DNA from 2 places in the Priestia aryabhattai genome. Region 2 is predicted to be linked to the other one. Evidence: a T-box and tRNA genes for the amino acid it is inferred to sense, from the RefSeq annotation. Region 2 holds a T-box; the other holds one or more tRNA genes.
What was found. A T-box is a leader RNA that pairs with one kind of tRNA and senses whether it is charged. The one in region 2 lies ahead of thrS (threonine--tRNA ligase), so its partner is inferred to be a tRNA-Thr.
Positions count from the first base shown of each region.

Region 1: it has a tRNA-Thr gene. The T-box ahead of thrS (threonine--tRNA ligase) is inferred to sense a tRNA for this amino acid. The anticodon was not compared.

Region 1 covers NZ_JAMBOQ010000001.1:300,941-309,667, reverse strand. Annotated here, with positions in the region: gene M3225_RS01615 (DHA2 family efflux MFS transporter permease subunit) at 1-1,292, shown strand, start outside; gene M3225_RS01610 (aromatic ring-hydroxylating oxygenase subunit alpha) at 1,326-2,378, opposite strand; tRNA gene M3225_RS01605 (tRNA-Thr) at 2,589-2,661, shown strand; gene M3225_RS01600 (ABC transporter ATP-binding protein) at 2,915-3,865, shown strand; gene M3225_RS01595 (ABC transporter permease/substrate-binding protein) at 3,865-5,388, shown strand; gene M3225_RS01590 (YwaF family protein) at 5,531-6,277, shown strand; gene M3225_RS01585 (NAD(P)H-dependent oxidoreductase) at 6,418-6,939, shown strand; gene M3225_RS01580 (hypothetical protein) at 6,964-7,329, opposite strand; gene M3225_RS01575 (LCP family protein) at 7,555-8,286, opposite strand.
Region 2 covers NZ_JAMBOQ010000001.1:1,121,222-1,129,948, reverse strand. Annotated here, with positions in the region: gene M3225_RS05850 (glyceraldehyde-3-phosphate dehydrogenase) at 1-809, shown strand, start outside; gene speD (adenosylmethionine decarboxylase) at 1,233-1,613, shown strand; gene M3225_RS05840 (cytosolic protein) at 1,707-2,093, shown strand; gene nrdR (transcriptional regulator NrdR) at 2,337-2,798, shown strand; gene M3225_RS05830 (replication initiation and membrane attachment family protein) at 2,871-4,298, shown strand; gene dnaI (primosomal protein DnaI) at 4,331-5,263, shown strand; gene ytxC (sporulation protein YtxC) at 5,360-6,220, shown strand; T-box leader at 6,281-6,529, shown strand; gene thrS (threonine--tRNA ligase) at 6,574-8,532, shown strand; ribosomal protein L20 leader region at 8,704-8,727, shown strand, end outside.

The DNA.
Region 1 (8,727 bases), 820 kb from region 2:
TCAGAGGATTATTTTTAACGGCGATGACTTTATTTACAGCAGGAACGATACTTGCCGGTGCTTCGCCCGTATTTTCTGTATTGTTAACCGCTCGTATTATTCAAGCATCAGGCGCGGCCATCATGATGCCGCTTTTAATGAACGTATTGCTAACAAGTTTTCCATTAGAAAAACGCGGAGCTGCGATGGGGATTTTCGGTTTAGTTATGATTTTTGCTCCGGCAATTGGTCCTACATTATCAGGGTGGCTAATTGAACACTATGAGTGGAGAATGCTGTTCCACCTTGTTACGCCGATTGCGGCAATTGTATTAATAGGCGCTTTCTTCCTATTAAAAGACAAAAAAGAAAAAGTGGAAATCAATTTGGATTTCTTATCCCTTGTGTTATCTACAATTGGATTTGGAGGACTTCTATACGGATTTAGCTCAGCAGGAGATAAAGGCTGGGATTCTATGGAAGTGTACGGCACAATTATCGTAGGAGCTGTGGCTCTGATTTTATTTATTACGCGTCAGTTCAAGTTAGAAACACCTATGCTTGAATTCCGCATTTTTAAATATCCAATGTTTGCTTTATCGTCAACGATTTCAATGGTGATCACAATGGCATTATTCTCAGCGATGCTGTTAATGCCAATTTATGTTCAAACCGTACGAGGCATTTCTCCGCTTCATTCAGGACTATTAATGCTTCCGGGTGCGTTATTAATGGGTGTGATGTCACCGATTACCGGAAAATTATTTGATAAATTCGGAGCGCGTGCACTGGCTGTAACGGGTCTAGCTATTACAGCGGTTACGACGTATTTCTTCAGTAACTTAGAGCTTAATACGACGTATACAACGCTCATTACGCTTTACACGCTTCGCATGTTCGGAATGTCTATGGTTATGATGCCGGTTATGACAAACGGGTTAAATCAGCTGCCGCAGCGCTTTAATCCGCATGGTACTGCGATGAATAATACGCTTCAACAAGTATCGGGAGCTATTGGTTCGGCTCTTTTAGTAACGGTGATGTCAAACCGTACAGCTACGCATGCAAAAGAGCTGGCTCAAGATGCAATGAGCGGAGCAGGGTCAGCTAATGCAACGGCAGCCGGGGCAGCTCAAATCAAAGAACAAATTGGGATGCAGGCAATGGTGCAAGGAATTAACGATGCGTTTGCCGTCTCAGTAGTACTAGTGGTGGTTGCATTAATTCTTTCATTGTTTATGAAACGCGCAACGCCAGCAAGTGAAGATGAAGTGGTAAAGGAAAAAGCAGGACGCGAGCAGTTTGCTAAATAAAAAAAAATCCCCGCTTAGACAGCGGGGATTTTTTTAGCTTGTATATCTAAAGCTTAAGCCCATTTTCTTTAATAATTTCCGGTAGCCAATGGACGTTTGATCAGCCATAATATGCGCTTCCATCTGCAGGTCTAAAGGCAAGTCTTCAGGCTTTTGGTTTTCAACCATTTCACGGTCTTCGTCAAAGACGCGAAGATTAAAGTCATACACACCTTCGACACTCGAATCTTTGTCAAAGTTTCGAGCGATTGGCGCGAATAAACGCGTTTCGCGGGCTGAAATAGGAGAGACTGCGTTCATAATCCACAGCTCTGCGCCTTGCGGGAAGTAAACCTTTAATGTAGCTGTAAACGGCGGATAAACATCAAAGACGCGAAGCCATTTAAAATCGGGTGGATTTAAATGCTGCTGTTCTTTAGAATAATTGCTCACGGTGCTCGTATATTCTACATGAAGCCCATAATCTGTTTCGCTTACTTTATATTTAGGCACAAAAGCGTTGTTTCGATCGCCAAACGTGTCCGTGTGAACCCAAGCAAAATGAGCTACGTCTAAAAAGCCTTCCATTTGACGACCGGCTGAACCCATGATATCAAAACTCGGACAAACAATTTGCTGAAAATCAGGGTCATCCCACGCATCGAAATAAGGCAGGTTATCTTGTTCTCCTGTCAGGGAAGTCCACACTAATCCAAATCGTTCAATAACTGGATAGACGGCCATGCACAGGCGGGGAGAAATGTTGGCGTCGGGGTGAGCTGGAATCGACGTGCATGCGCCGTCTGTTGCATAGCGGAAGCCGTGGTAAGGACAGATAATCTCATCATCTTCCACCCAGCCCATGCTAAGCGGTGTACCTCGGTGAACGCATAAATCACGAGCCGCTACAACCTTGTTTGTGGTGCGGTATAGAACTAGATTTACATCTAGTAACTTTACGGACGTTGGTTTCTCTGTTACATCACTACAGCGTGCGACGGGGTACCAATACTTGGCGAGCGTCGTCCAATCTTCTAGGCTGAACGTGCAGTCTCTTGGGTAGGGAGTTGCCGTTTTTGATTTGGTCATGGTTGGTTGTTGTTCCATCTATTTTCTTCCCTTCTTTTGTAAGCTCTTTTACTAAGGGTAATATAGAAAAAGAAAATTCACACAATTTATGTAAGGAGTTCTAACATAAAATATGGAACTTTGTAGAAAGTGCGAATTTCAGAAGACGCAAATTAGAGAATATACCAATAAAAAAATTTAAAAAAGCGCTTCCTAAATGAATTTAAACGTGATATAATTTTCCAAGACGCTGGTGTAGCTCAGTAGGTAGAGCACTTGCATGGTAAGCAAGAGGTCGCAGGTTCGATCCCTGTCGCTAGCATACTAAAAAACCTTCTTTCTTGTTGAAAGGAGGTTTTTTTATTTTTGTTGGCTTTAAAATTATTCTTCCTCACCTTGTGAAAACTTTAACAGTTTGATAGCTTTATTAGGAAGCTGTTAGAAAACATGTGTATCTTTTCCACTAAGTCTTATGAATCATATTTAAAAATATTCTTAAAAGAATGTTTATTGCTTCTAAGTATTGGGTACACGAAACTAGGGGTTAAATTTCAACAGGGAGTGTGAACGATAATTTGATTACGTTTAAGAATGTGTCAAAGCAATACCCAGACGGTACAACTGCCGTGAAAAATATTAATCTAGAAATTAAAGAAGGGGAGTTTTTCGTTTTAATTGGTCCGAGTGGGTGTGGGAAAACAACCACCTTAAAAATGATTAACCGTCTTCATGATATTACCGAAGGAGAACTATACATAAAAGATAAGCTCGTATCGGACCACAACATACATGAGTTACGCTGGAACATTGGTTATGTCTTGCAGCAGATTGCTCTTTTTCCTCATATGACCATTGCCGAAAATATAGCCATTGTACCCGAGATGAAGCATTGGAAGAAAAATAAAATCAAAAAGCGCATTGATGAACTGCTTACCTTGGTAGGACTAGACCCAAAGCAGTATCGAAACCGAAAGCCGTCTGAGCTCTCAGGTGGCCAGCAGCAACGTGTCGGTGTAGCACGTGCCCTCGCAGCTGATCCTCCCGTTATTTTAATGGACGAACCCTTTAGTGCCCTCGATCCGTTAAGCCGCGAACAGCTTCAGCAAGATGTTATTAGCTTAAAAGAAAAAATCAAAAAAACATTTGTGTTTGTTACGCATGATATGAGCGAAGCGATGACGCTTGGAGATCGTATTTGCCTGATGAAAGATGGAGAAATTGTCCAAGTTGGAACGCCGGAAGAATTCATTCAAAAGCCTAAAAATGAATTTGTAAAAACGTTTATTGGAAATCAAGGCAATGCTTTATTTGAGACATTGGATATGTTTGTAAAAAAAAGTGAACAACCAGACGTAGAAGCAACTGAAGAGTTAGCTTCAACCGCCACTGTTCAGCAAGCAATGGACGCCCTTTACGACCATGAAGCAGTAGCCGTGAAAAAAGGGAGCAAGCGCATTGGCGTTGTAACGCGCAAAACTCTATTAGCGTTTCTTTCTGATAAAATGAAAGAAGGAGGAACGCTGTAATGAATACACTGAGCACATTATTAGATCAACGGGGAGACACACTGTTTCAAGCTCTTCTAGAACACATCCAAATTTCAGTACTGGCTCTTGTTATCGCCGTGTTAATTTCAGTGCCGCTCGGGCTGTACTTAACGAGGCATGACCGCATTGCTGAACCTATCATTGGGGTAACAGCCGTACTGCAAACCATTCCTTCACTCGCTTTATTAGGATTACTAATTCCTCTTGTCGGAATTGGAACTTTTCCCGCGGTTATTGCACTGTTTTTATATTCGCTTCTTCCTATTGTACGAAATACATATACCGGAATTAAAGAAGTGGACCCATCTTTAATTGAAGCATCCAAAGCGATGGGGATGAACTCGTGGAGACGATTAATTAAAGTAGAACTTCCTCTTGCACTTCCTGTCATTATGGCTGGAATTCGCACAGCGATGGTACTGATTATTGGTACAGCGACAATCGTGGCTCTTATCGGAGCAGGCGGACTGGGAAGCTTAATTTTGCTTGGTATTGACCGAAGTGATAATAGTTTGATTTTATTAGGAGCCATTCCAGCAGCATTATTAGCGCTTATTTTCGATGGAATTCTGCGAACGATTGAACACTCGGCTAAAAAAGGATCTAAAAAACGCTCGTTCATTATGATTATCGTATTAATACTCATTCTTGTTTCTCCGTTTGCTGCGATGAGCGCAACAAAACCAGACCTTGTTATCGGAGGGAAAATTGGCGCAGAACAAGATATTTTAATTAATATGTACAAAGAATTAATTGAAGATCAAACCGATATGAAAGTAAATCTGCGTTCGTCACTTGGAAAAACGGTATTTGTATTTGAGGCTCTGCGTAACAAGGAGATTGATTTGTACCCTGAGTATACGGGTACAGCCATTGTGACGCATCTAAAGGAACAGCCGGACAGCAAAGATGAAACACAGGTGTACAATCAAGCAAAAGAAGGATTTCAAAAGAAATTCGGCCTTGTCTATTTAGATCCAATGAAGTTTAATAATACGTACACATTGACAGTAACAAAAGAATTTGCAAAAGAAAATAATCTAACGACTATTTCGGATTTGGCAAATGCAAGAGATAAAGTAAAAGCAGGGTTGACGCTTGAGTTTAAAGATCGTGAAGACGGCTATGTAGGCATTCAGAAAGAATATGGCCTTACCTTCCCGAATATTAAAACGATGGAGCCCAAGCTTCGCTATCGCGCTGTAGAAAAAGGCGATATTAACATGCTTGATGCTTACGCAACGGATCCTGAAATCAAACAGTTTGGTTTAAAAGTCTTAAAAGACGACCAGCAGTTCTTCCCTCCGTATCAAGGAGCGCCTGTGCTTCGTGAAGATACGCTAAAAGAGCACCCTGAACTGAAAAAAATCTTAAATCAACTGGGCGGTAAAATCAGTGACGACGAAATGCGTGAAATGAACTATCAAGTAAATGCGAAAGGGAAAACGGCTGAAGAAGTCGCTCATCAATTCTTAGTGAAAAAAGGATTAATTAAAGAATAAAAATGAAAAAAAAGCAATTACAGGCACCAGCTGCTGTGTAATTGCTTTTTTATTGTGAGAAAACTGCGCATTAATGAAAATAAGGTCTTATGAACAAGCTAAAGGTACCGAATTTGTTTTCTGATGGAAGGGAGGCGCCGGTATGAATAGGTTTTTTACGTGTCATCCTGTACAACATTCCTTTCAGCTTTTTTCAGTTGAACATCTTGTAACTTTAGCCATCATCGTTGTCATAGGAGCATGTATTTTTTGGTGTCGAAAGCAGCTGAGAAGGAAGATGTGTGTGTTCGGTTTGCTTTCATTCGTTCTAATAGCTTCAGAAGTGGCCTACCAGGCTTGGGAAATCGACTGCCATCAGTGGTCTGCTAAAACTTCTTTGCCTCTTCAGCTAAGTGATATAGTCGTGCTGCTGGCTGCTGTTATGCTGATAACCAAAAGCAGGTTTCTTTTTTATTTTGTGTACTTCGCAGGAATCAGCAGCTCTGTTCAAGCGATGATTACCCCAGACCTTGGCGGTTATGCGTATGCCCAGTTTCGCTATGTGCAGTTCTATGTATCTCATGGCGGTGTGGTACTTGCTTGCTGTGTGCTAATTGCTACCTGCAGATATCAGCCGACATTTCGTTCTTTATGGGTAAGCGTGCTGTTTGTTAATCTTTATGGAGCTTTTATCTATATAATGAATCGTTTGATCGGTGCGAATTATTTATACATGATGAAAAAGCCAGGGCACGCTTCCTTGTTGGATATTCTAGGACCTCATCCTTGGTATTTAGTATGGGTTGAGGGAATCATGATTCTTAGCTTTCTTGTCCTTTATCTGCCGTTTTGGATACATAAGAAAATCAAAGGGGATAAAAGCGAAATCAATTTTGTTGAAGAAGAATGATAATACTGGTAGTTTATAAGTGTAAACTAGCTCGGATTTCCTGACTAAAAAGGAAAGAATGACTGAACAAGCTGTTAGAGGCAAGCATAAAAAATAGGAAAGAATAAAGCAAGCACAGACATCAGAAGGAGAGTATCAAAATGAAAACACTGATTATTTTAGCACATCCAAACTTAGCATCTTCTCGTATTAATAAAGCGTGGGCAGAGCGAGTAAAAAAAGAAGAGAATGTGTACGTTCATGATTTATACGCAGCCTATCCCGATTCTAAAATTGATGTAGAAAAAGAGCAGGAGTTAGCTGTTCAATTCGATCGTATTGTTTTTCAATTTCCATTTTACTGGTACAGCTCACCAGCACTCTTAAAAGAGTGGCAAGATGTTGTATTAACATACGGATGGGCTTATGGCAGCAAAGGCACTAAACTTCACGGAAAAGAGTTTATCGTGGCTACTTCCACAGGAGGCCCTGCAGAAGCTTATCAAGAAGGCGGCTACAACCGTTATCCAATGAGTAATCTGCTTCTTCCTTTTCAAGCTATGGCAAATTTAACAGGTATGAAGTTCCAAACCCCATTTTTATTTCAAGGAGCAGGCGGTGACCTGAGTGACAAAGTCATGCAAGATAGTGCAGAAAGCTACGCTCAATTACTAAGACAATAAAAAAAGCCGCGTCAAAGCGGCTTTTTAATTTACATTTGTTCGTGAGAAAGAAGTAAGCAGCTTTTGAGGAGCAATATCTAATCCTTCAATTAGTAATCCTGTCATAGCAGTTAGACTCCCGACTTCAAAAGATTCCCCGGCTCTCCAAAATGCTGATTCACCTTGTTTGATATAAATTTTCAGTCCGTTATCGCCAGCTACCCAGCCTTCCCCATGAACGACTAAAAGAAGCTGTGGAATCGTAGCTTCTTGACGGGGGGTATAATCATTTTCTTGAAAAGATAAAAAGCTGATTTTGACATCTCCAGTATGAGAAAGCAATGGGTTTACTTTATAGGTAGAATGAAGAAAGGAACGCTCTTCTTCAGATTGAAAACCATATAATTTCATAATTTCATCTCCTTGACTAAAAAATATAAAAAAGAAGTGCTTCTCATTTCATATACGCATGTGATAGAAAAAATAGAACTCTAAAGAAACAGCTGCTTCCTAGAAAATAGCTTGATTTCATCTCCATTTTTTGTCGAAGCTGAAATTTTTTTGAAGGATAGGGAGGAAAAACAGAAGTTTTTTTGAATAGTATAAAAAAAGGTGTCCGCTAATGGACACCTTTTCCTAATTTAAAAATGACTGTAATGCTTGTTTGTTTTCTTCAAGGTCTATGCTTAAAACAGCACCAATACCGGATACTCGTTCATTTGAATAGGAACCTTCAACCGGTAAACGAAGAGATTTTAAATCTGGCTGATTTCCAACTAAGAAATCTTTTCCTATCACAATAAATGTTTTTGGCGGAATATTCGTATCCACATATGGATCAATGACTCCCCATAGCTTAGGAGCTTTCGCCAGCGTCTTTACTTGAAGAGCTTCATCCATTAATTTACCAATAACTTCTTGTTGACGCTTCACGCGCCCGAAATCACTTTGGCTATCGTGTCGGAATCGCACGTATCCTAGTAATTTATCTCCGTGAAGAGTTTGTTTTCCAGGTTTTAGCGTTATGCCAATTCCTGATGACATTTCGTGTGGCACGGTAACCGTAATTCCATCAGGGGCAATCGTATCGGCAACTTTAGAAAAACCTTTAAAATCAACAACGGCATAATAGTTTACATCTACGCCAAAGTTTTCTTTAATTGTCTTACGCATTAATTCGGGCCCGCCAAATGCATAGGCTGAATTTAATTTGTTTTTGCCATGTCCAGGAATATCCACATATGAATCACGCATCAAAGAAACAATTTTAGGCTGATTGCTGTCTTTGTCATAATGAGCAATCATAATTGTATCGGCACGCGAATGTTCTTCACCTCGAGAGTCAATTCCAAGAAGTAGCACATTCATGCTATCTAAATTGGCACTTGCACCATTAAAATCAAACTGTCCATCTTTCCCAAAAGCTCCGTCTGCTTCTGCTAACCCTTGTTGGTATTGATAATACACATACGCACCAGCGGCGATTAGAAGAATTAGAAAGAAAAGAAGTAGCTTTCTAAAGCGTTTCTTTTTTCTTTGCTTCTTTCTTTTATGTTGTTTACGTTCTGTACGTTCTTCCAAATGTCTCACCATCGCATTCAAAAATATTAATACTTTTTTGTTTGAAACCAATTATGCAAAAAATTATAAAACGACATAATAAAATTAACACTAAGGAATTAGATTAGCAAGTACGTTCACTAGTAAATCTGCAGAGACAGCTAAAATAAGAGAAGTATACAAATAGAAGAAAGAGGAAATAAAGGTTATTTTTTTCGAGGATATTTGTTATAATCTATCATAGTTAGG
Region 2 (8,727 bases):
TAAATTCACGTGATCCGCTGAATTTACCTTGGAAAGAGCTTGGGATTGATTTAGTTGTTGAAGCAACAGGGAAATTTAATTCAAGAGAAAAAGCGCAGTTACATATTGAAGCAGGTGCGAAAAAAGTTGTCTTAACGGCACCGGGTAAACAAGAAGATATTACCATTGTGATGGGCGTAAACGAACGAGAGTTTGATGTGAATCAGCATAACATTATTTCCAATGCCTCTTGTACGACAAATTGTCTAGCTCCAGTTGTCAAGGTGTTAGACGAAGCGTTCACAATTGAAAACGGTTTAATGACGACCGTTCATGCATATACAAATGATCAAAAGAATATCGATAATCCGCATAAAGACTTGCGAAGAGCCCGTGCGTGTGCTCAATCAATTATTCCTACAACAACTGGAGCAGCCAAGGCACTTTCATTAGTTCTTCCTCATTTGAAAGGAAAGCTTCATGGGATGGCGCTGCGCGTGCCAACGCCGAACGTATCACTTGTCGATTTAGTTGTGGATGTAAGGAAACCTGTGACGATGGAAGATGTTAATTTAGCGTTTATTAAAGCTGCTGAAGGACCATTAAAGAATATTTTAAATTTAACAATGGAACCACTCGTATCAATTGACTTTAATACAAACCCTCATTCAGCTATTGTAGATGGACTATCCACGATCGTAATGGAAGATCATAAAATTAAAGTGTTAGCTTGGTACGATAACGAGTGGGGCTACTCTCAGCGCGTAGTCGATTTGGTAAGATATATTGCTGCAGAAATGCGTAAGGGATCAAAAATAAGAGTAAGCTAAGAAAGCTATGGATTGCTTTTAAAAAAACAGGGAGCTATCGCCCTGTTTTTTTTTGTTTTTATTCAAAAGAATAGGGAAAAGCAATAAGATAAGCATGCAAAGGGGTGTTTCTTTTCCTCAATTTTAATAAAAAATTAATAGTCGTTTAGCAGCTTTTACACACTGTCTCGCGAGAATACAGGGGTAATTTGTATAGGTCTATCTGCAAGAACAATCTTTAATAAAATCAAAACACGTATTGCAAAATAAATGTAAACAAAGTATACTATGTTTCGTGAACTTCTTGTGTACCTTTCGGTGATGTGGCTACTTAAAGGGTTAGGACCTCTTTGGACTAACTTTCCCCCGTGGTAGTTAACATGCTATATGGCGAAAGAACTTCATGTTTAACGATTAAAAATTGTTAAAGGGGGAAATATCATTATGGAAACAATGGGTCGTCATGTCATCTCAGAATTATGGGGATGCGATTTCGATAAGTTAAATGATATTGATTATATTGAAAAAACGTTTGTTGATGCAGCTTTAAAATCTGGTGCGGAAGTTCGCGAAGTAGCGTTCCATAAATTTGCACCTCAAGGTGTAAGTGGCGTTGTTATTATTTCAGAATCACATTTAACGATTCACAGCTTCCCAGAGCATGGTTATGCAAGTATTGATGTTTATACTTGTGGTCATTTAGATCCTACAATCGCAGCAGATTATATTGCAGATGCTCTAAGTGCACAGACACGTGAAACAATTGAATTACCACGTGGAATGGGTCCTGTTCAGGTAAAACAAACTAAAGTGAATGCACTTTAATAGTGTTGATTGATTACGTAAGTTAAGAGGTGTATTACACACCTCTTTTTAGTATATACATTTTTAATACGCAAAAACAAAGGGGATAACAACATGGGGGTAGTACAAGCAGTTAAATCTTTATTTTCTAATCATGTAGAAACAAGCGATCACCATTCAGATCCAACTCTAAAAACGCATTATTACAAAACAACGGCTGGGAATGCATTTAAGCAAGTTCATGAAGTATTGAAGCACATGCAAGGGATAGAGATACTTGCTGCGTATGAAGAGCGAGGAGAAATTAGCTTAAACGTTGTAAAAGGAAGAAAAGCTTTTGTTGTCATTACCATTATTAGCGTACGTCCTCTTGAAACCGCTATCGATTTTTCTGCTACAACAGAGTCAAAAGTGATGCCAGTTGATTTTGGTTTTAGTAAAGAACTTGTACGTACGCTTTATAAGAGCTTTGATCAAAAACTTATTCCTCTTTCTTCGTAAGTTCCTTATCATTTTTGAATTTCAGGAAATAAAATGGGGAAATTCCTTTTCCTTTACTTGTATTCAAGCCTTGTTTTCTATAAGATGGAATAAAGTAAATCCTTTAATATAGCATCTTGTTTGTTAAAGGAAATGATGATAACAATCATAATAAATGGCGAATAGCCGGCTAACATAGATGAAAATTAACTTATATGAGAGAAAATAAAAAGAAAAACAAGGTTTATTATTGGAGCTGAGAATATGAAGTGCCCATCCTGTCATTACAATGGAACGAGAGTGCTGGACTCGCGCCCTGTAGAAGAAGGCCGCTCTATTCGTAGAAGACGTGAATGCGAAGAGTGTCACTATCGTTTTACAACTTTTGAGAAAGTAGAAGAACTTCCGTTAATTGTTGTAAAAAAAGATGGAGCGAGAGAAGAGTTCAGCAAAGACAAAATCCTTCGAGGGTTAATTAAGGCGTGTGAAAAACGCCAAGTAAGCTTAAAACAATTAGAAGATACTGTACACGATATTGAAACGGAGCTGCGCAGTCAGGGTACATCAGAGGTGCAGTCAGATGTGGTAGGAGAAATGGTGATGGAGCGATTAGCTGCTATCGATGAAGTCTCTTATGTTCGATTTGCTTCTGTATACCGACAATTTAAAGACATCAATGTATTTATTGATGAATTAAAAGATTTGATTAAGAAGGAACGACTGTAAAAGAGCTATTGAAGTATTCTTTAGGCTCTTTTTTTGTCATTTCTATTACTTTAAAAGTAGGTAGGGAACGACATGAAAGAACAACACTGGAAAGAAATGATACCGGTCGATCGTTATGTTGTTCGTTCGAACGGCATACTGCAGGAATACGACCGAAAGATTTTAACAATGCTCTATCAGCCGTTGGTGGGTACGACGTGTTTTGGTTTGTATATGACGTTATGGAGCGAGCTGGAACAAGATCGTTTATGGGGAAAAGAGTCCACGCATCATCATCTAATGTCAATGATGCAAATTAATTTGAAAGCTATTTACCATGAGCGGTTAAAATTAGAAGGCATTGGTTTGTTAAAAACATATATTAAGGAAGAAGATGATGTTCGTGTGTTCATTTATGAGCTCATTCCTCCTCTTACGCCCCATCAGTTCTTTAACGATGGCGTGTTAAATGTATATTTATATAACCGACTAGGAAAATCTATCTTTCAAAAAGTAAAAAATTATTTTTCGGATTCACTCGTTGATGACCAATCGTTCAAAGATGTGACGCATTCATTTAACGATGTATTTAAATCAGTTAAAGCAACGGAGCTGGCTCCAAGTTTTCAGTCTGAAAGCAAGGAGGTATTTTCTCCTGATGCTCAAACGGACTTTATGGATTCCTCAAAACGCGCTTCTATTGAGATGAGCCCGGATTCCTTTGATTTTGACTTATTTTTAGCAGGTCTAACAGATTCAATGATTTCGAAAAGGTCCATTACATCTAAAGTAAAACAAGCGATTGAAAAGCTAGCCTTTTTATACGGCATCGATCCTCTTCAAATGAAAAATGTGGTGCTCGATTCGCTAAATGAGAACGATCAAGTTGATGTTGAATTGCTTAGAAAAGCAGCACAGTCCTTTTACCAATTTGAGAATGGAGAAGCACTTCCAAATCTAAGCGAACAAATTCAGCCACCTATGCTTCGTACCATGCAGGAAAAGCAGCCTCAGACGAAGGAAGAGCAGCTCATTCAACAGCTTGAAGTGACTTCCCCCCGACAGCTGTTGATTGAGTTTTCAGGGGGAGCAGAGCCATCCAAAGCAGACCTTCAAATGATTGAAGAAGTGATGTTTAATCAAAAGCTTTCACCAGGGGTAGTAAATGTTCTGATTTACTATGTTATGCTAAGATCCGATATGAAATTATCTAAGAGCTATGTAGAGAAAATTGCTGGACACTGGGCACGCAAAAAGGTACAAACTGTTCAAGATGCCATGAATTTAGCTAAAAATGAACAGAAAGAATATCAAAATTGGACGGAAGCAAAGCAAAATAAAAAAACAGCCGGACGAAAGATTGTGCGTAAAGAAATGGTGCCAGATTGGCTGAACGATGAAGAAAAAGAAGAGAAAAAGCAGCCTTCAAAAGAAGTGGACGGATTTGAAGAAGAAAAACGAAAGCTACAAGAAGAACTGAAGCAGTTAGATAAAGAGTTAAAACAAAAGCATAAAGAATAAAAAGCAGGTATGATAGAGATGAGGTGAAAAAGATGAAGCCTATCAATGATTCGCTAAACCAGTTAGTGAACAAAAAGGATTTTAAAGCACGCTTAGAAGCATTAAAAAACAGTATCCTGTCTAATTCCGAAGTTAAAACGTTTCTGCAAGAGCATCGCCATGAGTTAGATGAGCAAATGGTTGACCGAGGCTTGATGAAGATGCATGAATTTATTGACCAAAGCAAATGCTGTGACAAATGCCCTTCTCTGCAAAGCTGTGTCAACATGGTGAAGGGATACCACCCTCAGCTGGTTGTGAAAGGCCGTAACATTGATTTGCAGTATGAACGCTGTCCTAGGAAAGTGCAAGAAGAGGAGCGAAAAGAACAAGAATCTTTTATTCAGTGTATGTATGTGCCCAAAGAAATTTTACAGGCAACAATGTCTGATATTGAAATTGAGCAGGGAAGATTTGAAGCCATTAAACTAGTAAGAGATTTTGTGCGAGAATATGAGCCAAATAAGAAAATGAAAGCTTTATATTTACACGGTTCGTTTGGTGTGGGGAAAACTTATTTTCTTGGAGCAATTGCCAATGCGTTAGCCGAAAAGAAAGTGAAATCTACAATTCTTTATGTCCCGGAGTTTTTGCGTGAGTTAAAAGGTTCTTTTCAAGATCAAAGCTTCAATGAGAAGATAGAGTATGTCAAAAAAGTACCGGTTCTTATGCTTGATGATCTCGGAGCAGAATCCGTAACGAGCTGGATGAGAGACGATGTGTTGGGCACGATTTTGCAGTTCCGCATGCTTGAAAATTTGCCGACATTTTTTAGTTCGAATTTAAATTTTAAAGAGCTTCAACATCATTTGACTTATACACAAAGAGGCGAGCAGGAAGAGCTCAAAGCCGCTCGTGTCATGGAACGAATTAAGTCTCTAGCCATTCCTGTTGAAATGAATGGAGAGAATAAACGAAATAGATGAGCAGGTCGTTTTACATTTCTTGTAACGACTTGCTCATTTTTTTGCATGTTGCCCCATATACATTAATAAAGCGTGTCCAAAGGGGGGCTATGAGGAATGAAAATATTCTTTAAATATGTAGAAGACGCAGTCGTTGTATATGAGTCTTTATGCGCTAAGCGAAGCGCTTTATCATATGGTTCACAGTGCTTGAAGTTGGTGAATAATCAGCTTTTAGTAATTGATGAGACATACAATAGAGAGGCCATTTTACAAGACATGGTAATACCGGTATTAACGCACGTGATTTTAAAAAAGAAAGAAAAAAAGATGATGGTAAACATATTAAAAGAACAATTTTTCTATTCAGAAGAGGAAGAGCAAGATTTGCTGCTTCAAATTATGGGGGGGATTATGGAAGGAGAGAGAGGCGAAATTCCGCAAAAAACATTTTCTCTTCCAAGAGAATTACTTATCCGCCAGGCTCTTCAAGACTTCTTCATTCATAATGTAACATTCACCTTTGAGTCTTTTCTCCAATTCCGTTTAAAAGAATATCAAGAGCGGCTGCGCTATTATGCTGAGCTGGCGATTGATGAATATAAGCTTGAACAAGACTATCAAATTCTTATTCATCAGCTGCGTCAAGCAGCTAATGAAAGACAGTCATCTACAGGTGATGTGTATGTGATGCACTTGAATAAAAACAAGTTTGTATTGTACGACCACAGCAGTAGATATGTTCCTGAACGTGAATGTGCAGCTCTAGCAGAGGCCTTTTTATCTGAACAAGAATCATTATACATAGACTCAACTATTATCGCGCCTTTGCTAAGTTTATCTCCAGCTGCTATTCATCTGTATAGCGACCAGCATGATCATGATTTTGTTTATACCATTCAAAATATCTTCCAAGAAAAAGTTATGTTATACGAAAAAAATGAATTTCCGTTTGATCAAAAGCAAAATATAACGTGAAAGGTTGATTTCTATTTTGAAAATGAATATAATAAATGCATATTGAAAAACAGCTATATGTTACAAGTTATGATGAGGACATGAGTGTATATTTACGGTTTGTAGAGAGGGAGATCTAGGCTGAAAATCTCCTAACACGGAATATATTCTTACCACCTCTAAACTTCAGTAGTAAACGAGCAGCGTCTCTAGTAATTACTGACGGAATTTCCGTTATAAAACCTCGAGCCGCTTCGGGTTCTTTGGGTTATCCAAGATACGAAGAGGAAACAAGGGTGGTACCGCGTGTATACACAACTCGTCCCTTTTTATAAGGGACGAGTTTTTTGTTTTTACAAAAAGTTTATTCAGTTATGTTAAAGGAGTGGAAAGTTGTGTCAGAAGTAATCAAAATGACATTTCCTGATGGAGCTGTTAAAGAGTATCCAAAAGGATCATCAACAGAAGATATTGCGGCTTCTATTAGCCCGGGATTAAAGAAAAAAGCATTAGCAGGTAAAGTAAACGGCGAGCTACTGGATTTACGTACGCCAATCGAACAAGATGGCAGTCTTGAAATCATTACGCAAGATGCTCCTGAAGCGCTTGAAATTATGCGTCATAGTACAGCGCATTTAATGGCTCAAGCAATCAAACGTTTATACAAAGATGCAAAAGTACAGCTAGGTGTAGGACCGGTCATTGAAAATGGTTTTTACTATGATATCGATATGGAAGATTCAATTACTCCTGAAGATTTAGGTAAAATTGAAAAAGAAATGAAAAAAATCGTTAATTCAAATATTGAAATTGAACGAAAAGAAGTTTCTCGGGAAGAAGCAATTCAACTTTATAAAGAAGTCGGCGATGAACTAAAACTTGAATTGATCGATGCGATTCCAGCAGGTGAAAAGGTTACGATTTACCAACAAGGCGAATTCTTTGACCTTTGTCGAGGCGTGCACGTGCCGTCAACAGGCAAAATTAAAGAATTTAAACTATTAAGCGTGGCTGGTGCTTATTGGCGCGGAGACAGTGATAATCAAATGCTGCAGCGTATTTACGGTACAGCATTCTTTACAAAAGCAGATTTAGACGAGCATCTTCGTCTTCTTGAAGAAGCAAAAGAACGTGACCACCGTAAACTTGGTAAAGAGTTAAACTTATTTACAAACTCTCAAAAAGTAGGACAAGGTCTGCCTTTATGGCTTCCAAAAGGTGCGACAATCCGCCGTATTATCGAGCGTTATATCGTAGATAAAGAAGTAAGCCTTGGTTATCAGCACGTTTACACTCCAGTGCTGGGAAGTGTAGAACTTTACAAAACGTCTGGCCACTGGGAGCACTACCAAGATGACATGTTCCCTGCAATGGAAATGGATAACGAGGACCTGGTTCTTCGTCCAATGAACTGTCCTCATCACATGATGGTTTACAAACAAGGTATTCACAGCTATCGTGAGCTTCCAATCCGTATTGCTGAGCTTGGAACGATGCACCGCTACGAAATGTCAGGAGCATTATCAGGACTTCAGCGTGTTCGAGGCATGACGCTAAATGATGCGCATATCTTTGTACGACCGGATCAAATCAAAGAAGAATTTATTCGTGTGGTTCGCTTAGTTGAAGCGGTTTATAAAGATTTTGGATTTGAAAATTATTCATTCCGTCTATCTTACCGTGACCCTGAAGATACAGAAAAATACTTCGATGATGATGCAATGTGGGAAAAAGCACAAAGCATGTTAAAAGACGCAATGGATGAACTTGACCTTGATTATTATGAAGTTGAAGGCGAAGCGGCATTCTACGGTCCAAAGCTAGATGTTCAAGTTAAAACGGCTCTTGGTAAAGAAGAGACGCTATCTACAGTTCAATTGGATTTCTTACTTCCTGAACGCTTTGATTTAACGTATGTAGGAGAAGACGGAAAACAACATCGACCTGTTGTTATTCACCGCGGCGTGGTGTCAACAATGGAACGCTTTGTAGCTTTCTTAATCGAAGAATACAAAGGAGCTTTCCCAACGTGGTTAGCACCTGTACAAGTTCAAGTGATTCCGGTATCACCTACGGTTCACCTTGAGTATGCAAAAGAAGTGCAAGAACAGCTTCAGCTTGCGGGTATTCGTGTGGAACTTGATTCTCGCGATGAGAAAATTGGCTATAAAATCCGTGAGGCTCAAATGCAAAAAATTCCTTACATGCTTGTTGTAGGGGATAAAGAAGTAGAGGATAAAGCAGTAAACGTACGTAAATATGGTGAGCAGGATTCAGAAACAGTGAATTTCCAAGCCTTTTTACAAAATGTAAAAGCAGAAGCATCTCGTTAATGGAAAAAGCAGAGAATCGAAATTCTCTGCTTTTTTATCTAACATTTATAAAAAACTGTTGCATAAATGTTTTTCCTTTGATACAATAACTTTTGTTGTGAAAAAAGAACGAAATCATTGACTTTTGTCTTTGTTGATACTATAATAGCTTAAGTAATTGAATACTTGTTTATACAGAAGAAGAAGCACCCGCTT